DNA from 4 places in the Brenneria tiliae genome. Region 3 is predicted to be linked to each of the others. Evidence: predicted binding sites of a transcription regulator. Region 3 holds the regulator's gene; each other region holds the start of a gene.
What was found. The regulator PurR, encoded in region 3, represses purine synthesis genes. The targets are predictions, from matches to a motif close to CANGCAAACGTTTGCNTG.
Positions count from the first base shown of each region.

Region 1: a site for PurR is predicted at 2,023-2,040, ahead of purT (formate-dependent phosphoribosylglycinamide formyltransferase). Genes of this name have one in related genera too.
Region 2: a site for PurR is predicted at 1,221-1,238, ahead of guaD (guanine deaminase). Genes of this name have one in related genera too.
Region 4: a site for PurR is predicted at 1,369-1,386, ahead of cvpA (colicin V production protein). Genes of this name have one in related genera too.

Region 1 covers NZ_JAKPCB010000103.1:327,360-330,509, forward strand. Annotated here, with positions in the region: gene MFP24_RS22305 (bifunctional 4-hydroxy-2-oxoglutarate aldolase/2-dehydro-3-deoxy-phosphogluconate aldolase) at 95-736, shown strand; gene purT (formate-dependent phosphoribosylglycinamide formyltransferase) at 803-1,981, opposite strand; gene MFP24_RS22315 (S9 family peptidase) at 2,144-3,150, shown strand, end outside.
Region 2 covers NZ_JAKPCB010000101.1:81,995-85,144, reverse strand. Annotated here, with positions in the region: gene MFP24_RS17330 (DMT family transporter) at 1-758, opposite strand, end outside; gene guaD (guanine deaminase) at 1,432-2,763, shown strand; gene xdhA (xanthine dehydrogenase small subunit) at 2,760-3,150, shown strand, end outside.
Region 3 covers NZ_JAKPCB010000090.1:13,115-16,264, reverse strand. Annotated here, with positions in the region: gene MFP24_RS04825 (C40 family peptidase) at 66-821, shown strand; gene cydH (cytochrome bd-I oxidase subunit CydH) at 919-1,008, opposite strand; gene purR (HTH-type transcriptional repressor PurR) at 1,386-2,417, shown strand; gene cfa (cyclopropane fatty acyl phospholipid synthase) at 2,748-3,150, shown strand, end outside.
Region 4 covers NZ_JAKPCB010000102.1:150,486-153,635, reverse strand. Annotated here, with positions in the region: gene folC (bifunctional tetrahydrofolate synthase/dihydrofolate synthase) at 1-602, shown strand, start outside; gene dedD (cell division protein DedD) at 592-1,302, shown strand; gene cvpA (colicin V production protein) at 1,461-1,952, shown strand; gene purF (amidophosphoribosyltransferase) at 1,985-3,150, shown strand, end outside.

The DNA of each region.
Region 1 (3,150 bases), on a different contig from region 3:
TGCGGTCGGATGTCTGCTGCTAATGCAGACCCCTGTGGCAGGGGCGCGCTATATCGTTAATGGTGCCTGCGGGCATGACTGGAGATAACTCTTGATGAAAAACTGGCAAACGAGCGCGGAACAAATTTTGACGTCGGGTCCCGTGGTTCCCGTTATTGTGGTCAATAAACTGGAATATGCGGTGCCGATGGCAAAAGCCCTGGTTGCCGGCGGCGTTCGCGTTCTGGAACTGACATTGCGCACCGACTGCGCCGTAGACGCTATTCGCGCCATTGCTAAAGCGGTGCCGGAAGCGATCGTCGGCGCGGGTACGGTAACCAATCCGCAACAGCTGGCCGCGGTAACCGAGGCCGGCGCGCAATTCGCCATCAGCCCAGGGCTGACGGAACCTTTGCTGCGGGCGGCAACGGCAGGCAGCATCCCGCTGATCCCGGGGATCAGCACCGTCTCTGAACTGATGCTGGGGATGGATTACGGTTTACGCGAGTTTAAATTCTTCCCGGCGGAAGCCAACGGCGGCGTTAAAGCGTTACAGGCGATCGCCGGGCCGTTCGCGCAAATTCGTTTCTGCCCGACCGGGGGGATTACTCCCAACAACTACCGTGATTATCTGGCGCTGAAAAGCGTACTGTGCGTCGGCGGCTCCTGGCTGGTGCCGAACGATGCGCTGGAAAGCGGCGATTATGCGCGTATCACCGAACTGGCGCGCGCAGCGGTAGCCGGGGCGAAAGGGTAGTAAGCCAAGGTTGACGACGGTCCGAAGCCATCCACGCGGATGGCTTTTTTACCGACTCGGCGGTGCTTAACCGCTGACCTTCACCGCCGCCGCGGTTTCTTTCGCCAGCAGGACGGCCTCTTCGATGGTTTGCGCGCTTGCCAGCGCCACGCCCATGCGTCGCTTGCCGCCGATTTCCGGTTTGCCGAACAGGCGGATCTGGGTGTGTGGACGCAAGGCGCCCTCCAGCCCCTGATAGCGTACGTTCCGGCTATCCAGATCAGGAAGAATCACCGCGGAGGCCGCGGCGCCGTATTGACGAATGGCGCCGATCGGCAACCCGAGAAACGCGCGGACATGCAGCGCGAACTCTGACAGGTCCTGCGAGATCATCGTCACCATCCCGGTATCATGCGGGCGCGGCGAGACTTCGCTGAAAATAACCTCGTCGCCGCAGACAAACAGCTCCACGCCAAACAGCCCGTGGCCACCCAGCGCTTTTACCACCTCGGCGGCTATTTTTTGCGCCCGCTCCAGCGCCAGTGGGCTCATTTGCTGCGGCTGCCAGGATTCGCGGTAATCGCCGTCCTCCTGGCGGTGGCCGATGGGGTCGCAGAAGTGAATACCGTCCACCGCGTGGATGGTCAGCAGGGTGATTTCGAAATCAAAATCGACCAATCCCTCAACGATAACCCGCCCGCCGCCGGCGCGCCCGCCCTGCTGGGCATAGCGCCAGGCCTTATCCAACTGCCCGGGGTCCCGCAGCAGACTCTGTCCTTTGCCTGATGAACTCATCACCGGCTTGACGATGCAGGGGTAGCCAATCTCCGCCACCGCCTGATGAAAGTCGGTTTCGTCGTCGGCAAAGCGGTAGCTTGAGGTCGGCACGCCCAGCGTTTCGGCCGCCAGGCGGCGAATGCCTTCGCGATTCATCGTCAGGCGGGTTGCCTGCGCGCAGGGCACCACTCGATTGCCTTGCCGTTCGAGCGTCACCAGCATATCGGTGGCGATGGCCTCAATCTCGGGCACGATATAGTCAGGGCGTTCGGATTCAACCAACGTTTTTAACGCTTCGCCGTCCAGCATATTAATGACATGGCTGCGATGGGCGACCTGCATGGCAGGCGCATCGGCGTAGCGATCGACGGCGATAACCTCGATACCCAAGCGTTGACACTCAATGGCGACTTCCTTGCCCAACTCACCGGAGCCCAGCAGCATCACGCGCGTGGCGTCGGCGCGCAGGGCTGTTCCAATCGTTAACATAGCCTATACCCGATCTGGTTGTGAAAAATGGGCGCAGTATAAACGAAAACGTTTGCGTGCGCATCCGAGGCCATGCGCGCCGCAGGGAAAACGCCGCCGTGACTTGGCATCGGACGGGAATCGTGCCACTCTTTTTATTCCCGAACCAAGGACCTGAACACCATGACAGCACCGCAAGCAGCAAAAAGACCCCATCCGTTGACCGTTCATAATGATACCCGCATCGATAACTACTACTGGCTGCGCGACGACCAGCGCAGCGATCCTGACGTGCTGGCCTATCTGCAGCAGGAGAACCGCTACAGCCGCGAGGTGATGGAGCCTTATGACGGGCTGAAACAGGCGCTGTATGGCGAAATGGTCAACCGGATACCGTCGGAGGATATGTCGGTTCCCTACGTTAGAAAAGGTTACCGCTATCAGAGCCGCTATGAGACGGGCAAAGAATATCCCATCTATCGTCGCCAGCCCGAGAGCGTGACGGATGAATGGGAAACGCTGCTGGACGGCAATCAGCGGGCGGAGAATCATGAGTTTTATAGTCTGGGGACGCTGCAGGTCAGCCCGGATAATCAGCTGTTGGCGTTGTCGGAGGATTTTCTGTCCCGCCGGCAGTACGACATTCGGTTCCGCGATCTGCGCAGCGGCGAGTGGTTGCCCGACGTTATTGAAAAGGTCTCTTCCGGGGCGGAATGGTCGGCTGACTCCGGCATGCTTTATTACGTACGCAAACATCCGCAAACCTTATTGCCGTATCAGGTCTATCGCCATCAACTGGGAAACGATCCGGCGGCCGACGAGCTGGTGTATGAGGAGAAGGATGATACCTTTTACGTCAGCCTGGGCAAGACGACCTCGGAAAGTTACATCATCATTTACCTTAGCAGCACTACCACTACCGAGGTGCTGTTGATCGACGCGGCGCGCCATGATGCCGCACCGCAGGTGTTTATCCCCCGGCGTAAAGATCACGAGTATGGCGTCGACCACTATCGGGACGCCTTTTACCTGCGCTCCAACCGGGAAGGAAAAAACTTTGGCCTGTATCGCACGCAGGAAGTCGGGGAAGGTAGTCTGGAAACGCTGATTGCGCCGCGGGAACAGCGCGTGCTTGAAGGTTTCGAGCTGTTTCGCGACTGGCTGGTGGTGGAGGAAAGGGAGCGGGGGCT
Region 2 (3,150 bases), on a different contig from region 3:
GACATTTCACGCGCCGGGGCGACCACGCTAAGCGGCGCGCCCAGCCGCAGCGCCATCAGCACCAGGATATAGGAGAGGGGCGAAAGGATGCCGACCGCGATGGCGAGAGCCCATTTGCCGCGCATAAGACCGATAACCTCGTGGCGATGAGCGGTTAGCCAGGGCAGCAGCATCACCAGGCGAACGACCTGCGAACACCAGTCCAGGATGACCGGGTGAATCCCCAGGATTTTGACGCCGTATGCGTCAACGACGGTGTAGCCGGTAATCATCGATCCCGTCGCGGCGCCCCAGCGTACGCCTTTCTGCGCGGCAGGCTGGAGAAAGCGGGCAAGATTTCCCTGACTGGAGATCAACAGGATGCCGATCACGATGGCGCCAAGCCCGGCGACGCCCGATACGCTCAGCTGTTCGTCAAATAGCAGGAATGCCCCGACCGTGGACATCATCGGCGCGCTGCCGCGGGCGACGGGATAGATAACCGAGAGATCGGCGACCTGGTATCCGCGCTGCAAGAACAGGCTGTACGCCAAATGCAGCGCGCCGCTCAGGACGACGCAGGCGATGACGGAGAGATCCCATCGCAACGTACCGGTGGCAAACAGCCAGACCACCCAGGGCATATAAAAAAGGCAGGCGGCGCAGCTGTAGACAAAAACGAAAGCGGCGCCGGCCGAGGCGGCGCGCTTGGCGAGCAGATTCCAGGTGGCGTGGATAAATGCGGCTACGACAACCAGCATTAAAGTGAGAAAGGACATAAGCGCTCCGGTTCAAAAAGCCATGGGGAAGACTCGACGTCTCCTCCTCTGGGCTTTTCTCCCTCGGGTGCAGCCGCGGCCAAAACCGCGGTCTCTACAACGCTCGGACCAGACAACGGCGTCAGCGTGCCGTTCGGAACCCTAGTTGCCACTCAGTCGATGCGATAAATTTAGCCCAAGCCGCGGCGTCACGCAAACGGATCGCGCCGCAGAAAGGCGAGTTATATTTTTTGGCGATCGTGGCGGGCGATGGCGCGATGGACTATCGCCCACCAGATGGTCACACCCACCTCAGATCAATTTTCACGCAACATAAAACCTTAAAAAAAACAACACATTGCTATCAAAATAAACTTATAAAGCAATGCTTCATTATTTCCCGGGGAGCCTTTAGGCGCCGTTGTGGGTTTCTTCATTTCATGCATACGCACAGTATTGGTGCATCCTATTACCTCATCAATATAAGCAACCGTTTGCTTATTTTCATGTTATCGACTGGTTTTTTGATTGTTGCTTTTCTGTTTTTATCTTTTTGTTTTTAAAACAAAAAAATATTCTGGTATGTAAATTGCTAAATTTTGATTAACAGCTGCGCTCGATAGATAAAAGCCGCCGGCAGGGTCGCGTCAGCACAGAGAAAACGAGTGCGGTTTGGGATAGAGGAAATACGGTAATGAACATGTCATTTACTACGGCTATTCGCGGCAATTTTTTCGATATTGCCGCCTGTGTGGCTCAACCACAGCAACTGGAACAACATATTCGGCACATCCCCGACGGGCTGATGCTGCTCAATGGCGGCACCATTGTGTGGTACGGCAGTTGGCGGGAGGGCGAGGCAAGGCTGCACGCCGGCGTTGAGGTGACGGATTACCGCGACAAGTTGATCGTGCCGGGCTTTATCGACACGCACATCCATTACCCGCAGACCGAGATGATCGGCGCCTACGGCGAGCAACTGTTGTCGTGGCTCCAGCAATATACTTTTCCGACGGAAAGCCAATATTGCTGCGAGCAGCATGCCGAGCGGATGTCGGCGTTTTTCCTACAACAACTCCTGAGTAACGGCACAACGACGGCGCTGGTATTCGGCACCGTTCATCCACAGTCCGTAGAGGCGCTGTTTGAACAAGCGGCAAGGCTGAACATGCGTCTGATTGCCGGCAAGGTGATGATGGATCGCCACGCGCCGGAAGCTCTGCTGGAAACCCCGATGCAAAGCTATCGGCAAACGCGCGAACTGATTTTGCGCTGGCATGGCAAGCAGCGCCTGGGTTATGCCATCACCCCGCGTTTTGCGCCGACCAGCACTCCGGAACTGCTGGCGCAGGTACAGCGCCTGCACAAGGAATTCCCCGACGTCTACCTGCATACGCATCTGAGCGAAACCCCGGATGAAGTGGCGTGGGTAAAAGAACTGTTCCCGGAAAACAGCGGTTATCTGGATGTCTACCACCAGTATGGGCTGACCGGCCGCAAAAGCGTATTTGCCCACTGTCTGCACCTGGATGAGGAAGAATGGAACTGCCTGCATGATACCCATTCCGCGATTGCTTTCTGCCCGACCTCCAATCTATTTCTGGGCAGCGGCTTGTTCAATATGCAAAAAGCCTGGCAGAAACAGGTAAACGTGGGGATAGGTACCGATGTGGGGGCCGGCACCACCTTCAATATGCTGCAAACGCTGGGGGAGGCCTACAAAGTGGGACAGTTGCAGCATTATCGACTCTCCGCCGGCGAGGCGTTCTATCATGCCACGCTTGGCGGCGCGCGCGCCCTGGGGCTGGAAGCCAATATCGGCAACTTTACGGTTGGCAAAGAAGCGGACTTTGTGGTGCTGGATCCGGCGGTTTCCGCCTTGCAGACACTGCGCCATGCAAACAGCCGCCAACTGGCCGATCAATTGTTCGTACTGATGACGCTGGGGGACGATCGCAACATTTATCGCACCTATGTCGACGGTAAAGTGGTGTATCAATCCGGCGCGGGCAGGGAGGCGGCATGATCCAGTTTCTATTGAACCAGACGTTAAAAAACGAAGCGGATATCGATCCCAACACCACGGTCTTGAACTACCTGCGCCGGAATTTAGGCCGCTGCGGCACCAAGGAAGGTTGCGCCTCCGGGGATTGCGGCGCCTGTACCGTGGCGCTGGCGGAGCCGGACGGCGACAGGTTGCGCTACCGCAGCATCAATGCATGCCTGACGTTTGTCAGCGAACTGCATGGCAAACAGCTGATTACCGTCGAAGATTTGCGGCAAAACGGTAAGTTGCACAGCGTGCAGCAGGCCATGGTGGATTGCCACGGATCGCAATGCGGCTTCTGTACGCCGGGGGTGGTGATGTCGATATTCTGCCTGCAAAAGAGCGGTGATGATTACCCACGCGGGG
Region 3 (3,150 bases):
AATGCCGTTTTCGGGAATACTGTGCGCCATTGGCGATTTAAGGACTATTACCGATCGTTGCTATCATGCGCTTATTTACCGGCCTCTTTATATTATGTTTCAGCCCCCTGTTGGTGAATTTAGCGCAGGCGGCGCCTTATACGCCGAATTCGGCGCCGCAAAAATCCGCGCTGAACGGCGCGCAAGCCAATGCAGGCGCCGATAAGGCTAAAACACCCCGCGCCGCCAAGCATCAACGGCAGCAGGCGTCGTCAAGAACGACGGGCGGCACGCCGGCGCTGGTGCGAAAAAACCTTAAAAAATTGCCGCCGGAAACCCGCCACAGGCTTTACTCCGCACGCTCCAAAACCAAAGCCGCGCTGCAAGACAAAACGGGAACAGGACTGGCGCTGAGCGAGGCGCATAAAAAACGCTATCAGCATGCCAAATTAACGGCGATGAATAAGCTGATGGGCCAGATGGGTAAACCTTATCGCTGGGGAGGCGCATCGCCGTTCACCGGCTTTGACTGCAGCGGTCTGGTTTATTACGCCTATAAAGACGTGGTCAAAATCCCTATCCCGCGCACGGCGAATGAAATGTACCACCTGCGCGACGCGGCGCCGATTAACAAAAACGAGCTGGAGAGCGGCGATCTGGTGTTCTTTCGCATCAACAAGCGCGGCGCGGCCGATCACGTCGGGGTTTATCTGGGAGAGGGGAAATTCATTCAGTCACCGCGTAGCGGCGCGGATATTCGTATCAGTAAATTGAACGAGGATTACTGGCGGGAGCACTATGTCGGCGCACGCCGCGTGGTCACTCCCCAGACCGTTCGCTAACCGGCTCGGGGTCAGCGCCTGCGCGCAAATAATGCGGACGGGTTTTACGCTTAAAACCCGTCCGCGAAGATAAAAAAGAGGCTCGGCCCAGGGCCGGTTAATTCAGTACGGCGGTAAAGCTAAATACGATGATCATCGCCAACGCACCAATGGTGGTCAACAACGACATCTTCAGGTCAGTATCCATAGGCGTCTCCTTTTTTGCGCACACCCATTATCAAAAGAAAGTATCGACCGTCCTGGGAAGATTCAACCAAACTTCAGGGTAAAACTGCATATCACGATTGCCAGTCTTCCATAGTTTGAGAAAAAAATCTCATACCGGCGTCTCGCTAATAGTATAAATTACCGCTTCCACTTTTGCGGCAAATCGGACAAAATCCGCTGTTTGACGACACGCCGCGTATTGGTCGAACAACGCCAGCCTTGCCCCTTCAGGTGTAACATTCGGCATTCTCCTTCTGAAACCCTGTTTTTTTTATCTGGGAAGAGAACATTAAACGCAGGCAAACGATTAACAATATACTTACGACTGTAATAAGTCGTTTCAGGAGTCATTTTTACATGGCAACGATCAAAGATGTGGCAAAACGTGCTGGCGTTTCTACCACAACCGTATCGCACGTGATCAACAAAACACGTTTCGTCGCCGAAGAGACCAGGGCCGCCGTCAGGACGGCAATCAAGGAATTACACTATTCACCCAGTGCCGTCGCCCGCAGCCTTAAAGTCAATCACACCAAATCCATTGGGTTGCTGGCGACCTCAAGCGAAGCCCCCTACTTCGCTGAAATCATCGAAGCCGTCGAAAACAGCTGTTACGCCAAAGGCTACACGCTGATTTTGTGTAACTCACATAACAATCTCGATAAACAGCGCGCCTATCTTTCCATGCTGGCCCAAAAACGCGTCGATGGCTTGCTGGTCATGTGCGCGGAATACCCGCCTGAATTGCTCGCCATGCTGAAAGACTATCGCAACATTCCGATGGTGGTCATGGACTGGGGGCAGGCCCACAGCGATTTTACCGATACCATTATTGATAACGCTTTTGAGGGCGGCTATATGGCGGGCCGCTATCTTATCGAGCGCGGCCATCGGGATATCGGCGCCATTCCCGGCATTCAGGAACGGAATACCGGCAGCGGGCGCTATCTTGGATTTTTAAAAGCGCTGAAAGACGCCGATATTCAGATTCACGATGAATGGATCGTTCAGGGAGATTTCGAGCCCGAATCCGGCTATAAGGCGATGCAGCAGATTCTGGCGCAGAAACATCGGCCGACGGCGGTGTTCTGCGGCGGGGATATTATGGCCATGGGGGCAATCTGCGCCGCCGATGAGCTGGGGCTGCGCGTTCCCCAGGATATTTCGGTCATCGGATACGACAATATCCGCCACTCCCGCTTTTTCACCCCGGCGCTGACCACCATCCATCAGCCCAAAGAACGGCTGGGGCAATCGGCTTTCGCCATGCTGCTGGACCGCATCACCAGCAAGCGGGAAGACGCGCAGACCATTGAGGTTCACCCTAGCCTTATCGAACGTCGTTCCGTGGCCGACGGTCCATTCCGCGATTACCGTCGTTACTCCTGAGAACGGAAACGCACGCCACGCCAACAATGCTTCGGCCAATTTATACTTGTACCTTGGCCGAAGCAGTCATAAACTGATCAGCAGTTTTTAGCACAACAATCATAAATTATCTTTTCACTATCCTTTGAGTGTTCAGCGCATAGGGAGTTTGCGTATTTATCTTAAGGATAAGTGCCTCTACGTGTTTGCGTACCGGCTTTTTTCTCTTCATTTTCCTCTGATATCCGGAGGGTAGACGATGGGTGATCCCACCGATACACCGCTTAATAGGTAATAATTGTCTATGCTTTCCTTGCGGGTACTTCGCGAGCAGCAAGGTAGGGAGAAGTTATGAGTTCATCATGTGTAGAGGATGTCGAGGAACTGGGTCGTCATCATACGTCCTGGTTCCAGATTGTGCGTGAAATGCTGGACATGGCCGATGTCAAAATCAACGGTTCCCGCCCTTTTGATATCAAGGTCAAGAATCCTGATTTCTTTAAACGCGTATTGCGCGAAGGATCATTGGGATTGGGTGAAAGCTATATGGACGGCTGGTGGGAATGTGAGCGGCTGGACGTTTTTTTCCATCGCATACTACGCGCCGGACTGGATGAAAAAATACCTCACCATCTGAAAGATATTTTGCGCGTCGCCGCCGCACGGCTGATGAATCTGCAATCCAAAAAACGCGCCTGGATAGTCGGCGAAGCGCATTATGATCTGGGTAACGACTTGTTTTCGCTGATGCTGG
Region 4 (3,150 bases), on a different contig from region 3:
GCGGCCGTGACTGGGATTTCTCCATACAGCGCGACGGATGGAGCTGGCAGAATAAGCAGCGCGAGCTGTCGGGGCTGCCGCTGCCGCATGTGCCGTTGGCCAATGCGGCCAGCGCCCTGAGCGCGCTGAACTATTCGCCTTTGAACGTCAGTGAAGAGGCGATTCGCCAGGGATTATCCCAGGCCGCGCTGCCCGGCCGTTTCCAGATTGTCGGCGAGAAACCGCTGCTGATTCTGGACGTGGCCCATAACCCCCATGCCGCCGCTTATCTGGCGAGCCGCCTGGCGATGCTGCCGCAGGGCGGGAAAGTCCGCGCGGTGGTCGGTATGCTGGCGGATAAAGACATCGGCGGCACGCTGAGCCAGTTAACGCCGCAGGTGGACGAATGGTATTGCGCGCCGCTGGACGTCCCGCGCGGCGCCACGGCGGGGCAACTGGCGCAATATCTGGAGCGGTGCCGGCAGTTCGCGGATGTGGCCGGCGCCTGGCGCCAGGCGATGTCCGAGTCGGCGGAACAGGATATCGTCATTGTGTGCGGATCTTTTCATACGGTAGCGCAGGTCATGGAAGCGCTGGATGAGGGGCAAACGTATGGCGAGTAAATTTCAGAACCGTTTGGTCGGCACGATCGTTCTGGTGGCGCTGGGCGTTATCGTGCTGCCCGGCCTGCTGGACGGCGATAAAAAGCATTATGCCGATGAGTTCGCGGCTATCCCGCTGGTTCCCAAGCCGGGCGACAGCAACGAAATGGAAGCCTTGCCGGCGCTGAACCAGCCGTTGCCCAGCCAGCCGCCGGAAGGGGCGGCGTCCGCCGTGGAGGATAAGAGCGCGGCGTCCGATGCCGAAACTCCCGGGATAGGCGCCCAGCCGGAAAGCCCGCCTCCGGCAACGCCGGCTCCCCCGGCGACGATCGCGCCGCCGGCGGTGGTTGAGCGCCCGACGGCGCCCAGTGAACCCAAGCCGCAGCCGAAAGCGGAAGTGAAACCCAAACCTGAACCTAAAGCGGAACCGAAGCCTGAAGCCAAACCGGAGACCAGGCCTGCGCAACAGGCGCCCGCCGGGCAAGCCTATGTGGTACAGCTTGGCGCCTTGAAAAACGCCGACAAGGTGAATGAGATTGTCGCCAAGCTGCGTCTTTCCGGCTATCGGGCCTATACCGTGCCGGCCACCCCGGTGGCGGGGCAGATAACCCGTATTTATGTCGGGCCGGACGCGTCAAAACAGAAGCTGCAGTCTTCGCTGGCGGAATTACAGCGGCTCAGCGGATTGAGCGGTCAGGTCAGATCGTACAGCGTGCGTTAAAGGATTAACGCGCCGGCGGGCGGTTTTTGCTCTGCCCGCCGATTAATAAAATCGGCGGAAATACGCTACGCAAACGTTTTCTTTTTCTGTTAGAATTCGCCGCGAACAGGATGACGTGGCGGCCGGGCGGTTGGCATCGTTCATTATTAGGATGGCTCATGGTTTGGGTTGATTACGTCATTATTGGCATCATCGGATTTTCGGCTCTGGTCAGCCTTATCCGGGGGTTTATACGTGAAGCGTTGTCGCTGGTCACCTGGGGATGCGCATTTTTTGTCGCCAGCCATTACTACGCTTATCTGGCGGTGTATTTCACCCGCTTTGATGACGAACTGGTCCGCAATGGCATCGCTATTGCCATTCTGTTTATTGCGACGTTGATTGTGGGTGCTATTGTCAACTATGTGATCGGCTCTTTGGTTGAACGCACCGGATTGTCGGGCACCGATCGCGTATTGGGCGTCTGTTTCGGGGCGCTGCGCGGCGTATTGATTGTCTCCGCGCTGCTCTTTTTTCTGGATACCTTTACCGGTTTTTCACAGAGCGACGATTGGAAGCAGTCCCAGTTAGTTCCGCAGTTCAGTTATATCATCAGGTGGTTTTTTGACTACCTGCAAAGCACGTCAAGTTTCTTGCCGCAGCATATATAGAGCTGCGATAGCGCTGATGAGGAAAAGACACCATGTGCGGTATTGTCGGTATCGCCGGTTTTACGCCGGTCAACCAGTCGATTTATGACGCGTTAACGGTGTTGCAACACCGTGGGCAGGATGCCGCAGGCATCATAACCATTGATGCCTTAAACTGTTTTCGCCTGCGCAAGGCCAACGGCCTAGTGAAGGATGTGTTTGAAGCACGGCACATGCAACGTTTGCAAGGCAATATGGGCATCGGTCATGTGCGTTACCCTACCGCGGGCAGCTCCAGCGCCTCCGAGGCGCAACCTTTCTACGTTAACTCGCCGTTCGGCATCACCCTGGCGCATAACGGTAATCTGACCAACGCTCACGAACTGCGTAAAAAGCTGTTTGAACAGGAGCGTCGCCACGTCAACACCACCTCGGATTCGGAAATTCTGCTGAATATTTTCGCCAGAGAGCTGGATCGTTTTCAGCACTATCCGCTGGAAGCCGATAACATTTTTGCCGCCGTTGCCGCCACGCATCAGCAGATTCGCGGCGCTTATGCCTGCGTAAGCATGATTATCGGCCACGGTATGGTGGCGTTCCGCGATCCCAACGGCATCCGCCCTCTGGTTATCGGTAAACGCGATCTGGAAGACGGCCGCTGCGAATATATGGTGGCGTCGGAAAGCGTGGCGCTGGATACGCTGGGTTTTGAATTCCTGCGCGACGTGGCGCCGGGCGAGGCGATTTACATCACCGAGAAAGGGCAGCTGTTCACCTGCCAGTGCGCCGAGAACCCGAAGAGCAACCCTTGTCTGTTCGAGTACGTTTATTTTGCGCGCCCGGACTCGTTTATCGATAAAATTTCCGTCTACAGCGCCCGCGTGCGCATGGGGCAGAAGCTGGGCGAGAAGATCGCGCGCCAGTGGGAAGATCTCGATATCGACGTGGTGATCCCCATTCCCGAGACCTCCTGCGACATCGCGCTGGAAATCGCGCGCATCATTGATAAGCCGTATCGCCAGGGATTCGTCAAAAACCGCTATGTGGGCCGTACCTTTATCATGCCGGGGCAGCAGGCGCGCCGTAAATCCGTGCGCCGCAAGCTGAACGCCAACCGCGCCGAGTTCCGTGATAAAAACGTGCTGCTGGTGGATGACTCCATCGTGCGCGGCACCACCTCGGAGCAGATTGTCGAGATGGCGCGCGAGGCGGGAGCCAA